4 regions of the Streptomyces sp. NPDC014882 genome follow, and region 3 is predicted to be linked to each of the others. Evidence: riboswitches for the same ligand, from Rfam matches in the RefSeq annotation. Region 3 holds a riboswitch; each other region holds the start of a gene.
The links. Region 3 has a riboswitch for cyclic di-AMP ahead of ACF09K_RS02010 (NlpC/P60 family protein). Riboswitches for the same ligand answer to the same signal wherever they lie in the genome.

Region 1: linked by a shared signal. The riboswitch ahead of ACF09K_RS11135 (M23 family metallopeptidase) and the one ahead of ACF09K_RS02010 (NlpC/P60 family protein) in region 3 are both predicted to bind cyclic di-AMP.
Region 2: linked by a shared signal. The riboswitch ahead of ACF09K_RS24145 (M23 family metallopeptidase) and the one ahead of ACF09K_RS02010 (NlpC/P60 family protein) in region 3 are both predicted to bind cyclic di-AMP.
Region 4: linked by a shared signal. The riboswitch ahead of ACF09K_RS15605 (transglycosylase family protein) and the one ahead of ACF09K_RS02010 (NlpC/P60 family protein) in region 3 are both predicted to bind cyclic di-AMP.

Annotation. Positions count from the first base shown of each region.
Region 1 covers NZ_JBIBWL010000003.1:701,903-705,103, forward strand. The annotation lists gene ACF09K_RS11125 (dihydrofolate reductase family protein) at 1-547, shown strand, start outside; tRNA gene ACF09K_RS11130 (tRNA-Met) at 728-801, shown strand; cyclic di-AMP (ydaO/yuaA leader) riboswitch at 1,108-1,265, shown strand; gene ACF09K_RS11135 (M23 family metallopeptidase) at 1,275-2,306, shown strand; gene ACF09K_RS11140 (aldo/keto reductase) at 2,543-3,201, shown strand, end outside.
Region 2 covers NZ_JBIBWL010000011.1:113,159-116,359, forward strand. The annotation lists gene ACF09K_RS24140 (M16 family metallopeptidase) at 1-963, shown strand, start outside; cyclic di-AMP (ydaO/yuaA leader) riboswitch at 1,176-1,343, shown strand; gene ACF09K_RS24145 (M23 family metallopeptidase) at 1,357-2,112, shown strand; gene ACF09K_RS24150 (GntR family transcriptional regulator) at 2,300-2,992, shown strand.
Region 3 covers NZ_JBIBWL010000001.1:448,691-451,891, forward strand. The annotation lists gene ACF09K_RS02010 (NlpC/P60 family protein) at 1-1,171, opposite strand, end outside; cyclic di-AMP (ydaO/yuaA leader) riboswitch at 1,180-1,354, opposite strand; gene pcrA (DNA helicase PcrA) at 1,586-3,201, shown strand, end outside.
Region 4 covers NZ_JBIBWL010000005.1:432,683-435,883, reverse strand. The annotation lists gene eno (phosphopyruvate hydratase) at 1-804, opposite strand, end outside; gene ACF09K_RS15605 (transglycosylase family protein) at 1,135-1,857, opposite strand; cyclic di-AMP (ydaO/yuaA leader) riboswitch at 1,861-2,043, opposite strand; gene ACF09K_RS15600 (transglycosylase family protein) at 2,248-3,201, opposite strand, start outside.

The DNA of each region.
Region 1 (3,201 bases), on a different contig from region 3:
GCGCCTGCGGCTGACGGGGACCCGGCGCATCGAGGACGTGGTCCTCATGACGTACGAGCCCACCGCACCCGGCGCCGGGCCGCTGCCCGCCGCAGCCGACCGGCACTGGCTGGCCCTCGCCTGCGAACTGGCCGCCGCCTGCCCGCCGTCGCGGACCGCGTTCAGCGTCGGCGCGGTCGTGGTGGCCGCCGACGGCACGGAACTGGCCCGCGGTCACTCCCGCGAGGCGGGCGATCCGGTCGTCCACGCCGAGGAGGCGGCCCTCGCCAAGATCGACCCCGCCGACCCCCGGCTGGCCGGCGCGACCGTCTACAGCAGCCTGGAACCCTGCGCCCGGCGCTCCTCCCGGCCGGCCCCGTGCGCCCGCCTGATCCTCGACGCCGGTGTGCGCCGGGTCGTGACGGCCTGGCGGGAGCCGGACACCTTCGTCACCGACGCCGACGGGAGCGGTCTGCTGGCCGCCGAGGGCGCGGACGTCGTCGTCCTTCCCGAGTACGAGGAGCGGGCGAAGGCACCCAACGGCCATCTGCTCCGCGGGACCACCTGACCGCGGCACCACCTGACCGCCGGCCCACCTGGCCGCGGGGCCCCGCCCGGATCTCCGACCGGCCCTCCGTCCGTCCGCCGGCCTGCCTCCGGCTCGTCCCCCGTCCGGCCCCGTCCGGCCCCCCGGATCCGGCCGTGGTTCTGGGCGTCCCCCGCATGGCGTAGACTGGTGTCACACCGACGCGGGGTGGAGCAGCTCGGTAGCTCGCTGGGCTCATAACCCAGAGGTCGCAGGTTCAAATCCTGTCCCCGCTACTCAAGGCCGAGGGCCGGAATTCCGATCAAGGAATTCCGGCCCTCGGTGCGTCGGGGCGACCTTTCCCGTCACGCATCGTGAACGCTCCGGAGCCCTGCGCATAACGTTTGAGTCACCATCAAAACCCAGATGACTCCTGAACGTTTCAGGCGGACGGTCAACTCGCCCGTTTTTCACCGGTCCTGGGCTGAAAGTCCAGGCCGTCAATGTTGTTGATCAAGCCGAACGGCTTGGAATCCCGCCCCTGCGTCTATTAACGTTCGATAACGCAGCGCGGTCGTCCCAGCCGTCACAAGAGACGGCTCCGTGCGCACGCGCCGAATCCCGCAAGGGAACCGGGGAACCACCAACTTGGGGTGAATCGCGCGGAAGCCGCCGTACAGTCACGGCCGGTATACGCGCGTAGGAGACCTTCCCGCTCCGAACCCGTCAGCTAACCCGGTAGGCGACGGAAGGAAAGGAGCGCGCCCGCGTGGCGTCCAACCGGCCTGCCCCAGAAGCCCCCGCCGTGCCCGGCCAGCAGACCTTCGGCTACGGCACCTACCGTGCCGACGAGGGCCCCTGGGAGGAATGGAACCCCACCGCGGACTCCGTTCGTCCGGTACGCGGCAAGCACCGCGTCGCCAAGCAGCGCGGCGGACTCGCCCGCAGCTCCACCGTTCTCGGCGTCGGCGTCATAGCCGCCGTCGGCGGCGCGGGCATGGCCAGCGCCAACACCGGCAAGTCGCCGGTCTCCATCTCCATGCCGGACCTCCCCTCCGTGGGTTCCCTCATCTCGGACGACGACACCACCCCCGAGGTGGAGACGGCGCCCGCGCTCAGCACCTTCGGCGCCGAGACCGTCGCCGCCGACAGCGCCGGCAGCGGTGCCGACGCCGGAGAGGCGCTGCGCAACCGGATCATGGCGCAGGCCGAGTCGCAGCAGACCCAGGTCGAGACCAAGGCGCAGGAAGCCGCCGAGGCCGCCGCGGCCAAGGCCGCCACCGAGGCCGCCGCCAAGGCCGAGAAGGAGGCCGCGGCCAAGGCCGAGGCCGCCAAGAAGAAGGCCGCGGAGGAAGCCGCCAAGAAGGCGGAGGCCGAGCGCCTCGCCGAACTGGCCAAGCAGTACACGCTGCCGACCTCCTCGTACACGATCACCTCGACCTTCGGTCAGGCCGGCGCCTACTGGTCCTCCGGGTACCACACCGGCCTCGACTTCGCCGCCCCCACCGGCACGCTCCTCAAGGCCGTGCACAGCGGCACCATCACCTCCGCCGGCTACGACGGGTCCTACGGGTACAGGACCGTGCTCACCCTCGAGGACGGCACCGAGATCTGGTACGCCCACCAGTCCTCCATCGGCGTCAGCGTCGGCCAGAAGGTCGCCACCGGCGACGTCATCGGCCGCGTCGGTGCCACGGGCAACGTCACCGGGGCCCACCTCCACATGGAGGTCCACCCCGGCGGCAGCACCTCCGGCATCGACCCGGCCGCCTGGCTCCGGGACAAGGGGCTCAACCCCTGAGGCCACGCCGGACGTGCTCCCCGGCGACCCGGACTCCTGCCGGGTGCCCCTGAGAGCCCTCCCGGTTTCCCGCCGGTTCCCCGAGAACCTCCTCGGGGGACCGTCAGGGCTCCCGAGGTCTTCCGGGAAGCGTCACGGGGGCCGGTGAGGTCTGCACCCGGACGTTTCCCGGATGTTCGTGAACCCTGGCCGAAGGCGCGGAATGCGCGCCTTCGGCCAGGGCGTTGTCACCGGGCATGACTTCTCTGCGCAAGCTCGGCTCCTCCGACCTCGAGGTCTTCCCGCTCGCCCTCGGCGGCAACGTCTTCGGCTGGACCGCGGACGAGACGGCCTCCTTCGCCGTCCTCGACGCCTACACGGCCGCCGGCGGCAACTTCGTCGACACCGCCGACTCCTACTCGGCGTGGGTCGAGGGCAACCGCGGCGGCGAGTCCGAGACCCTCATCGGCAAGTGGCTCACGTCCCGCGGCAACCGCGACGACGTCGTGATCGCCACCAAGGTGAGCCAGCACCCCGACCATCAGGGGCTGACCGGCGCCAACATCAAGGCCGCCGCCGACGCCTCGCTGCGACGCCTGGGCACCGACCGCATCGACCTCTACTACACCCACTTCGACAAGCCCGAGGTGCCCGTCGAGGAGATCGTCGGCGCGCTCGACGAACTGGTCAAGGCGGGCAAGGTGCGGCACATCGCCGCCTCCAACATCTCCCCCGCACGCCTGCGGGCCTCACTGGAGTTCTCCGACCGCGAGGGCCTCGCCCGCTACGTGGCGCTCCAGCCGCACTACAACCTGGTCTCCCGCGACACCTACGAGGGCGGACTCCAGGACCTGGTCGCCGCGTCCGGCCTCGCCGCCGTGCCGTACTACGCGCTGGCGTCCGGCTTCCTCACCGG
Region 2 (3,201 bases), on a different contig from region 3:
CTCGTTCGCAACCGTCTGGACGAGATCCCGCACGAGCTGGCCAACCCCTCCCGGCGTGCCGCCAAGGAGCTCTCCAAGGAGCTGTTCCCGGCGACCGCGCGCATGTCGCGTCCGCGCCAGGGCACCGCGGAGACCGTCGAGAAGATCGACTCCGCCGCCGTACGCGCCTTCTACGAGAAGCACGTCCGCCCCGCCACGGCCACCGCCGTGGTCGTCGGCGATCTCACCGGGATCGACCTCGGCGCGCTCCTGGGCGACACCCTGGGCGCCTGGACGGGCTCCGCGGCCCAGCCGCGACCGGTGCCGCCCGTGACCGCCGACGACGCCGGGCGGGTCGTCATCGTGGACCGTCCCGGCGCCGTCCAGACGCAGCTGCTGATCGGCCGCATCGGCGCCGACCGGCACGCGCGCGTGTGGCCCGCGCAGGTGCTCGGCACGTACTGCCTGGGCGGCACCCTCACCTCCCGGCTGGACCGCGTCCTGCGCGAGGAGAAGGGCTACACCTACGGCGTGCGCTCCTTCGGGCAGGTCCTCAGGTCCGCGCCGGACGGTTCGGGCGCCGCGATGCTCGCCATCAGCGGATCGGTCGACACCCCCAACACCGGTCCCGCGCTGGAGGACCTGTGGAAGGTGCTGCGCACCCTCGCCGAGGGCGGTCTGACCGACGCCGAGCGGGACGTCGCCGTGCAGAACCTCGTCGGGGTGGCACCCCTGAAGTACGAGACGGCCGCCGCCGTGGCGGGCACGCTCGCCGACCAGGTCGAGCAGCACCTGCCGGACGACTACCAGGCCACGCTGTACCGGCAGCTCGCCGCGACCGGCACCGTGGAGGCCACGGCGGCGGTCGTGAGCGCCTTCCCGGTGGACCGTCTGGTGACGGTCCTGGTCGGCGACGCGGCCGCGATCAAGGCACCCGTCGAAGCCCTGGGCATCGGTGAGGTGAAGGTCGTCCCCGCGGAGTAGCGACGCGGACCGGTGACCGCGAGGCCACGCGCGCAGGAGCCCTGGTGGACGGATCCGCCACCAGGGCTCCTCGATGTCCGAATTGAGGGAGAGGCGGCCCGTCTGCCCTGTGGCATGCGCTACAAAAGCCGCGTTCTGTTTGGGGATCGGCCGCCGCCGCGTCTACCTTCAACCGGGCTGTTCGTCAGGCAGTGCGCCGCATCCGCGGCACCGGACAGTCATCGCCGAGTCCCCGCGTGGCGCGAGCCAGGGGAGCCGGGGACCCAACCAGACAGTCCCTGGGGTGAATCGGACGCCCGCGCGCACCGCGAGGGGGTCCGTAGGAGACCTTCCTGCTCCGAACCCGTCAGCTAACCCGGTAGGCGAGAGGGAAGGAAAGGACCGCTCTACTTCATGGCGTCCACTTGCGCCACCGGGAAGCACCGTCGTCCCAGCAGGATGAAGCGCACCACCGCCCGCGCGGCGGGCATCGCGGCGCTCACCACCACCGGCGTCATCGGCACCGTCGCCTCCGGCCCCGCCCTCGCCGCGGAGAAGGCCGTCGAGCAGACCGGCCTCGTCCCGGTCGTCGCCATCGGTGACACGGTCGCCCAGCGGATCGACGACCAGGCCGCCGCGCAGAAGCAGGCCGCCGTGGCGGAGGCCGCGCGCGAGGAGGCCGCCGCCCGGGCCGCGGCGAAGGTCGAGGCGGAACGCGAGGCCCGGGTCCGTGCCGCCCGCGCGGCCGAGCGCGAACGCCTGAACACCTTCGTCTCACCGATCAGCGGCTCCTACGTCTCCACCGGCTACCGGTCCGGCGGTTCGCTGTGGTCCTCCGGCAGCCACACCGGCATCGACTTCCACGCCGCCACCGGCACCCCCGTGCACGCGGTGGGCCTCGGCACCGTCGTCGAGGCCGGCTGGGGCGGCGCCTACGGCAACCAGGTCGTGATCCGGATGAACGACGGCACGTACACCCAGTACGGCCACCTGTCGTCCATCGGCGTCTCCGTGGGCCAGAGGGTGACCCCGGGGCAGCGCATCGCCCTGTCCGGCGCCACCGGCAACGTCACCGGCCCGCACCTGCACTTCGAGGCCCGCACCGGCGTGGAGTACGGCTCGGACATCGATCCGGTCGCCTACCTCCGCAAGCACGGCGTGAACATCTGACAACGTACGGCGACAGATCGTACGGCCCCGGCCCCACGGCCGGGGCTTTCGTCGTTTCCGGGACCGCTCTGTCCAAAAAATATCCCTGGATTCCGGCCCGCCATCGGAAATTCCCGCCGGTTGCAATAGAGTCACGGAACACACGTCAATCGTCGACGTTTCACGGGGATTAAGGCGGAGGTCGGTCATGCGTATTCCGGCGCACTCGGTGTGCACGGCCATCCGGGACGACATCGTCGCGGGTGTCTACGAGCGCGGCGGCCGCCTCACCGAGGAACTCCTCGCGCGTCGCTACGGCGTCTCGCGCGTCCCCGTCCGGGAGGCGCTGCGCACGCTGGAGGCGGAGGGCTTCGTCGTGACGCGGCGGCACGCGGGCGCGTGCGTCGCCGAACCGACCGAGCAGGAGGCCGCCGACCTGCTGGAGATGCGCGTGCTCCTCGAGCCGCTCGGCGCCGCCCGGGCCGCCCAGCGGCGCACCGAGGCCCACCTCAAGGTGCTGCGCGGCCTCGTCCGGCTGGGCCAGGAGCGTGCCAGGCGCGGCGGCAGCGACGATCTGCGCTCCCTGGGGGGCTGGTTCCACGAGACCCTCGCCCAGGCCTCCGGCAGTCACGCCCTCACCTCGACGCTCACCCAGCTGCGCCACAAGATCTCCTGGATGTACACGGTGGACGCGTCGGCCGCCCCGGCGGAGTCCTGGGCGGAACACGGCGCGATCGTGGACGCGGTGGCGCGCGGCGACGGGGAACGCGCGCGGGCGGTGACGGCGCTGCACGTCGAGCGCGCGCTCCCCGCGCACCGGCCGCGCTTCCCGGGCGGCGACCGCCAGGACCGTGTGAGGACTTCGCAACACGTCGTCAACATGTCCGGCCTCCGGAATTAACACGAGAGCCGTATACAAAGAAGGTAATTCGGCGGAGAGGTATTTCCTCCGCTCTTTTTCGCCGCGCCTCCGTGTTTACGGTGGTGCTCTCTTCGTGCGCCTTTCGCGCGCCCGTCGCACAGCTTTCGTGCGTCCTGCGCGCACCCGTCGCACGTTTTTCCGTCCGCCTTTTCGCCCGTTCTTCGTGAGGCCTTCGCGGGCCCTGCGGA
Region 3 (3,201 bases):
CGGGCCGGACCACGCTGTGGATCGACGACTCCCCGTCGTAGTAGATCGACTCCTCGCGCACGTACGCGCCGGGCTTCGGGGCGTGGATCATCATGCCGTTGCCGGCGTAGATGCCGACATGGGTGACGTCGGAGTAGAAGAAGACCAGGTCACCGGGTTGCGCGGCGGAGAGGGAGACGGTCGTGCCGGCATCGACCTGGTCGTAGGTGACGCGCGGCAGGGAGACGTCGGCGGCCTTCCAGGCGGCCTGGGTGAGACCGGAGCAGTCGTAGGAGTCCGGACCGGTCGCACCCCACACGTACGGCTTGCCGATCTGCGCGCGGGCGAACGCCAGCGCCTTCTCGGCCTTGGTGGCGTACGAGGAACCCGTGGACGGGGAGGGCGACGGGGAGGGCGTCGACGTGCCGGTGCCCGCCGTATCCGACGCGCCGGCGCTCTCCTGCCGCGCGGCCGCCGCCTGCGCCGCCTGCTGTTCGGCCAGCTCGGCGGCCTTGCGGGCGGCCTCCTGCCGCTTCCGCTCCTCGATCTTCGCCAGCCGGGCCTTCTCCTCGGCCGTCAGCTGCGACAGCAGCGCGCGGGCGGAGCCGAGCTTCTTCTGGACGGCGGCCTTGGCGGTCCTCAGGTCGTCCTGCGAGTCGGTCAGCGTCCGGAGGCTCTCGGAGGCCTCCCGGCGCTTCTTCATCGTCTCCGCCTGGTCGGCGAAGTAGTCGTCGACCGCGCCCTTCTGGCGGTCGGTCACCCGCCCCATCAGCTGCGTCTGGTCGAAGTAGTCCTGCGGGGAGTCCGCGAGCAGGAGGGTCGCCGTGTCGGGGGCGGAGGCGCCGGTGCGGTACTGGGCGGCGGCGTAGGACCCCAGCTCCTCGCGCGCGTCGTTGAGCTTCTGCGCGCGCTGTGCGACGTCGTCGAGGAGGGCGTCGACCTTCTTGCGCTGCTTGCCGGTCTTCTCCTTGGCCGCGTTGTACTTCTCGGTGGCCGACTCCGCCTGGCGGTAGAGGTCGTCGACCTTCTTCTCCACCTCCTCCAGGCTCGGCCTGTCGTCGGCGGAGGGGGCGGCGGTGGCCGTCTGCGAGAGCAGTGCCACCGAGGTGAGGGCGGCGGTGGCGAGAGCGGGCGTACGGATGCCTGCCGTGCGCGTGCTCGTGGAGCGCGGCTTGCGGTGCTGCGACGCCAAGGGAGGCGACTCCTTCCATGCTCCGCCTACCGGGTTAGCTGTCGGGTTCGGGCGAGGATGCTTCGGAAGGGTTGCCCTACGGCCCGTCCTCCCCGGAGGGGAGTGAGCCGATTCACCCCAAGGTCTCGGTGGGTCCCCGGCTCCGGCTGCCGCGGGGCACGCCGGACTCGGCGGAGGCCGCGCGGCCCGGCGAGGTTCGCCGGAAGGGGTCGAGCGGCCTGCCCGGCACGGTAGCCAACCGGTGTGCCCCCTGTGAAGGTTGGTGGGTGATATGCCCGATACATTTTCGTGACCTCCGGAGGGTTTGCCGTCCGCGGTCACCGACGGTGCAAGGGGGGCGCCGGAAGGTGAGGGGCCGGGATGTTTCCCGGACGGCTCCGGGTTGTCGGTGGGGCGGCCTAGACTCGGAGAGCGATGAGCAGCCTCTTTGACGACAGCTTCCTGGCGGACCTCCAGGCCCCCCGCGGCCACGACGAGGAACCCCCGCCGCCGCCCGAGGACGATCACTCTCCGGAACCGGTTCCGGACGATCTGTTCGGCGGGAAGTTCGACGTGCCGCCGGACCGGGACACCCACTACCGCGACGGCGCCCCGCGCCCCCCGGTCGACGCGGCGGCGCTCCTGGAAGGGCTCAACGAGAACCAGCGCGCGGCCGTGGTCCACTCCGGCACCCCGCTGCTCATCGTCGCCGGTGCCGGCTCGGGCAAGACGCGTGTCCTGACCCACCGCATCGCCCACCTCCTCGGCGAGCGGCACGTCCACCCCGGCCAGATCCTCGCGATCACCTTCACCAACAAGGCCGCGGGCGAGATGAAGGAGCGCGTCGAGCAGCTCGTCGGCCCGCGGGCGAACGCGATGTGGGTGATGACCTTCCACAGCGCGTGCGTGCGCATCCTGCGCCGCGAGAGCAAGCGGCTCGGCTTCACCTCGTCGTTCTCGATCTACGACGCCGCCGACTCCAAGCGCCTGATGGCCCTGGTCTGCCGCGACCTCGACCTCGACCCCAAGCGCTTCCCGCCCAAGTCCTTCAGCGCCAAGATCAGCAACCTCAAGAACGAGCTGATCGACGAGGAGGACTTCGCCGTCCAGGCGGCCGACGGCTTCGAGAAGACCCTCGCGCAGGCCTACGCCATGTACCAGTCGCGGCTGCGCGAGGCGAACGCCCTCGACTTCGACGACCTGATCATGACGACGGTCAATCTCCTGCGCGCCTTCCCCGACGTCGCCGAGCACTACCGGCGCCGTTTCCGGCACGTCCTCGTCGACGAGTACCAGGACACCAACCACGCCCAGTACGCCCTGGTCAGGGAGCTCGTCGGCTCCGTCGGACAGCCGGTGGACGCGCCTTCGGGCGAGGACGGCCTGCCCCCCGCCGAGCTGTGCGTCGTCGGTGACGCCGACCAGTCGATCTACGCCTTCCGCGGGGCGACCATCCGCAACATCCTCCAGTTCGAGGAGGACTACCCGGACGCCACCACGATCCTGCTGGAGCAGAACTACCGCTCCACCCAGACGATCCTCACCGCCGCCAACGCCGTCATCGAGCGCAACGAGTCCCGCCGTCCCAAGAACCTGTGGACCAACGCGGGTGAGGGCGCGCGCATTACCGGCTACGTCGCCGACACCGAGCACGACGAGGCGCAGTTCGTCGCCGACGAGATAGACCGCCTCACGGACGCGGGCAAGGCCAAGGCCGGCGACGTCGCCGTCTTCTACCGGACCAACGCCCAGTCCCGCGTCTTCGAAGAGGTCTTCATCCGCGTCGGCCTGCCCTACAAGGTCGTCGGCGGCGTCCGCTTCTACGAGCGCAAGGAGGTCCGGGACGTCCTGGCCTACCTGCGCGTCCTCGCCAACCCCGAGGACTCGGTCCCGCTGCGCCGCATCCTCAACGTGCCCAAGCGCGGCATCGGCGAACGCGCCGAGGCGATGATCGACGCCCTCTCCCAGCGCGAGAGGATCAGCTTCCCGCAGGCCCTCAAGCGCGTCGACGAGGCCTACGGCATGGCCGCGCGCTCCACGAACGCCGTCAA
Region 4 (3,201 bases), on a different contig from region 3:
CATCTCGGCGGCCGAGCGGGACTTGCCCTCGAACTCGTAGGCGCCGTCCTTGTAGAACTCGGACGCGGCGACGTCGAGCGCGAGCGCGATCTGCTCGCCGGGGACGTAACCGGCCTGCTTGATGGCCTCGATGATGAGGTCGAGCGCGGCGCGGTTGGACTCCAGGTTCGGGGCGAAGCCGCCCTCGTCGCCCAGGCCGGTGGACAGGCCCTTGGTCTTCAGCACCTTCTTGAGGGTGTGGTAGACCTCGGCGCCCCAGCGCAGGGCCTCGGAGAAGGACTCCGCGCCGATGGGGGCGATCATGAACTCCTGGATGTCCACGTTGGAGTCGGCGTGCGAGCCGCCGTTCAGGATGTTCATCATCGGAACGGGCAGCAGGTGCGCGTTCGGGCCGCCCAGGTAGCGGAAGAGCGGGAGGTCGCTGGCCTCGGAGGCGGCGTGGGCGACGGCGAGGGAGACGCCGAGGATGGCGTTGGCGCCGAGGGAGCCCTTGTTGTCGGTGGCGTCCAGGTCGAACATGGCCTGGTCGATCAGGCGCTGCTCGGTGGCGTCGTAGCCGACCAGCTCGGGGCCGATCTGCTCGATGACGGCGAGGACGGCCTTCTCGACACCCTTGCCCTGGTAGCGGTTCGGGTCACCGTCGCGGAGCTCGATGGCCTCGAAGGCGCCGGTGGAGGCGCCGGAGGGGACGGCGGCACGACCCGTGCTGCCGTCGTCGAGGCCGACCTCGACCTCGACCGTGGGGTTGCCTCGGGAGTCCAGGATTTCCCGGGCTACGACGACGTCGATGGACGGCACGAGCATCTCCTTCTTGGGATGTGACGCTGGTTGTGCGGGGCGCGGGCGGGCCGTGTGGAGGCCTTGCCGAGCCTTGCGACTAGAGCCTAACCGCCCCGGGGCGCCGGTCGGCCGACCGACCGTCCCGTGGACAGGGAGACGGTACCCATTGTTTCAGCCCGGAACAAAGGGGAGGGCCAACAGAAGGCGGCGAACGGGAAAAGAAAACCCCGCCCGGGTGCGTACGGGGGAACACGCACCGGGGCGGGGGGACCGTGGGGACGGGGCTCCCTCACGAGGCCTTCGGCGTGACGGCCCGGGCCGTGCGGGAGCCGTGGCCCGGCGGGGAGCCGGGTGTCACTTCAGGTGCAGCTGCTGACCCGGGTAGATGAGGTCGGCGTCCTGGACGATGTCCCCGTTGAGCTCGAACAGCTCGGCCCAGCCGCCCTTGACGCCCCGCGCCTCGGCTATGGAGCTGAGGGTGTCGCCGGTGACGACCTTGTACTCGCCGTCGCCCTTCTTGACCTTCTTGCCGGTCGGGGTGGTGACGGTCTTCTGGGACTTGGCGGCCGGGCGCTCGGCGGAGCGGGAGGCGCTCTGCTTCTCGGTGGAGCGGGTGGTGGTCTCCGAGGAGCCGCCGGTGGACGAGCCGTTGGAGGACGAGCCGTCGGAGGAGCTGCCGGTGGAGGCCGAGCCGCCGTTGTACGCGGCGCCGGACAGGCCCACGCCGCAGACCGGCCAGGCACCCTTGCCCTGGCCCGCGAGGACCTTCTCGGCGATCTGGATCTGCTGGGACTTCGAGGCCTTGTCGGCGGTGGCCGCGTACTGCGTGCCGCCGTACGCGGCCCAGGTGGAGGCGGAGAACTGCAGGCCGCCGTAGTAGCCGTTGCCGGTGTTGATGGACCAGTTGCCGCCGGACTCGCACTGGGCGACCGCGTCCCACTCGGAGGCGGAGGCGGCGGAGGCGTTGCCGGCCGCCATCAGCGGGGCGGCGATGGCGACACCGGTGACGCCGGCGAGCGCGGCGGCGCGGGTGGCCCTGGACGGACGGCGGTGCTTGCCCTTGACGGAAAACAGCATGGTGGATCCCCTCACCGACGCCTGCGAGGTGAGCTGTCGGGTTCGGGCCGTGTGAGTTGCCCGGCCACTCCCGCCCGGGAGCACTGCTCCCCGGAAGGCGTGGCTTCACCCCGAGCCGTTCCGGTCGACCGACCGGTGCGGCACTTACCTTGGGTCCCCCGCTCCTGCCTACGGCGCTTGACGCGACGACTGTTCCCGGGCTGCCACTGGCAGGATTCGGCGTTGCGACAGCCGGGGCTCGGGTTGCCGAGCGATCACGACCGTAGACATGCCCCCGGCGGAATTTCAAAGACGATCACGACTTCTGAGACTCATCCCACACTTTCACCAAACCGGACATTCGGCGCGAAGCGTGACGTGAACTCCCGCTGTTTTTCCCGTTTTTCCGCCCTATTCGACCGCTGTGTCGAGCGTCTGACCGGGAGTGATGTCGTTCGGGTCGGCACCGATGGCGGCCTTGTTCTCGGCGTAGAGCGCGCGCCATCCGCCGTCGAGCTCAAGGGAGTCGGCGATCGAGACGAGGGAGTCGCCGTCGCGCACGACGTAGGTGCCCACCGCGCCGCCGGAGACGCTCGCGGCGTGCCGGCCCGAGGAGGCGGTGGTCGTGCCGTCCGGCACGACCTCCTCGGCGGAGGTGCCGCGGTGGCGGCCGGAGACGAGGGAGCCGGTGTCGACGAGGCTCCAAGAGCCCGCCTCCTGGACCGACTTGTCCGAGTCGTCCGTTTCGGGGGTGGCTGCGGGCGAGCCGCCGTCCGTCTGCGCGGCACCCGCGTCCGCACCCGCCGGCGCGTCGGACTCCGGGGAGTCGTCCGGCTTGCCGGAGGAGGGGGAGGAAGAGGAGGAGGCGGGCGAGGAGGTCTCGTCCGGGACGTCCGGGGAGGATCCGGTCGACGGGGAGGCCGACGCGTCCTTGCCGTCCGGGGACCCCGAGGAGTCCGAGGAGCCCGGGGACTTCGAGGAGCCGGACGCCCCCTTGGACAGGTCGGACAAGCCGGACGACGCGGAGGAACCGGACGAGTCGCCCGCCACTCCGGTGTCCAGGTCGCCCCCGCCGTTCTCCTTGGTGAGTCCGGACGTCAGCCCGCAGGTGCCCCAGGCGCCGACGCCCTGGTCGTCGAGGACCTTCTGCGCGACGGATATCTGCTGGTTGCGGCTGGCCAGGTCGGGGCGCTCGGCGAAGTCGAGCCCGCCGTACGCCTCCCAGTCCTTCTGACTCAGCGACAGACCGCCGTACTGTCCGGTGCCCTGGTCGGCGCTCCAGGAGCCGCCGCTCTCGCACTCCGCCACCGCGTCCCACACCGTGCCGTCGGCCGCGCTCGCGCCGGTGGCGCCGAGCAGCGGGAT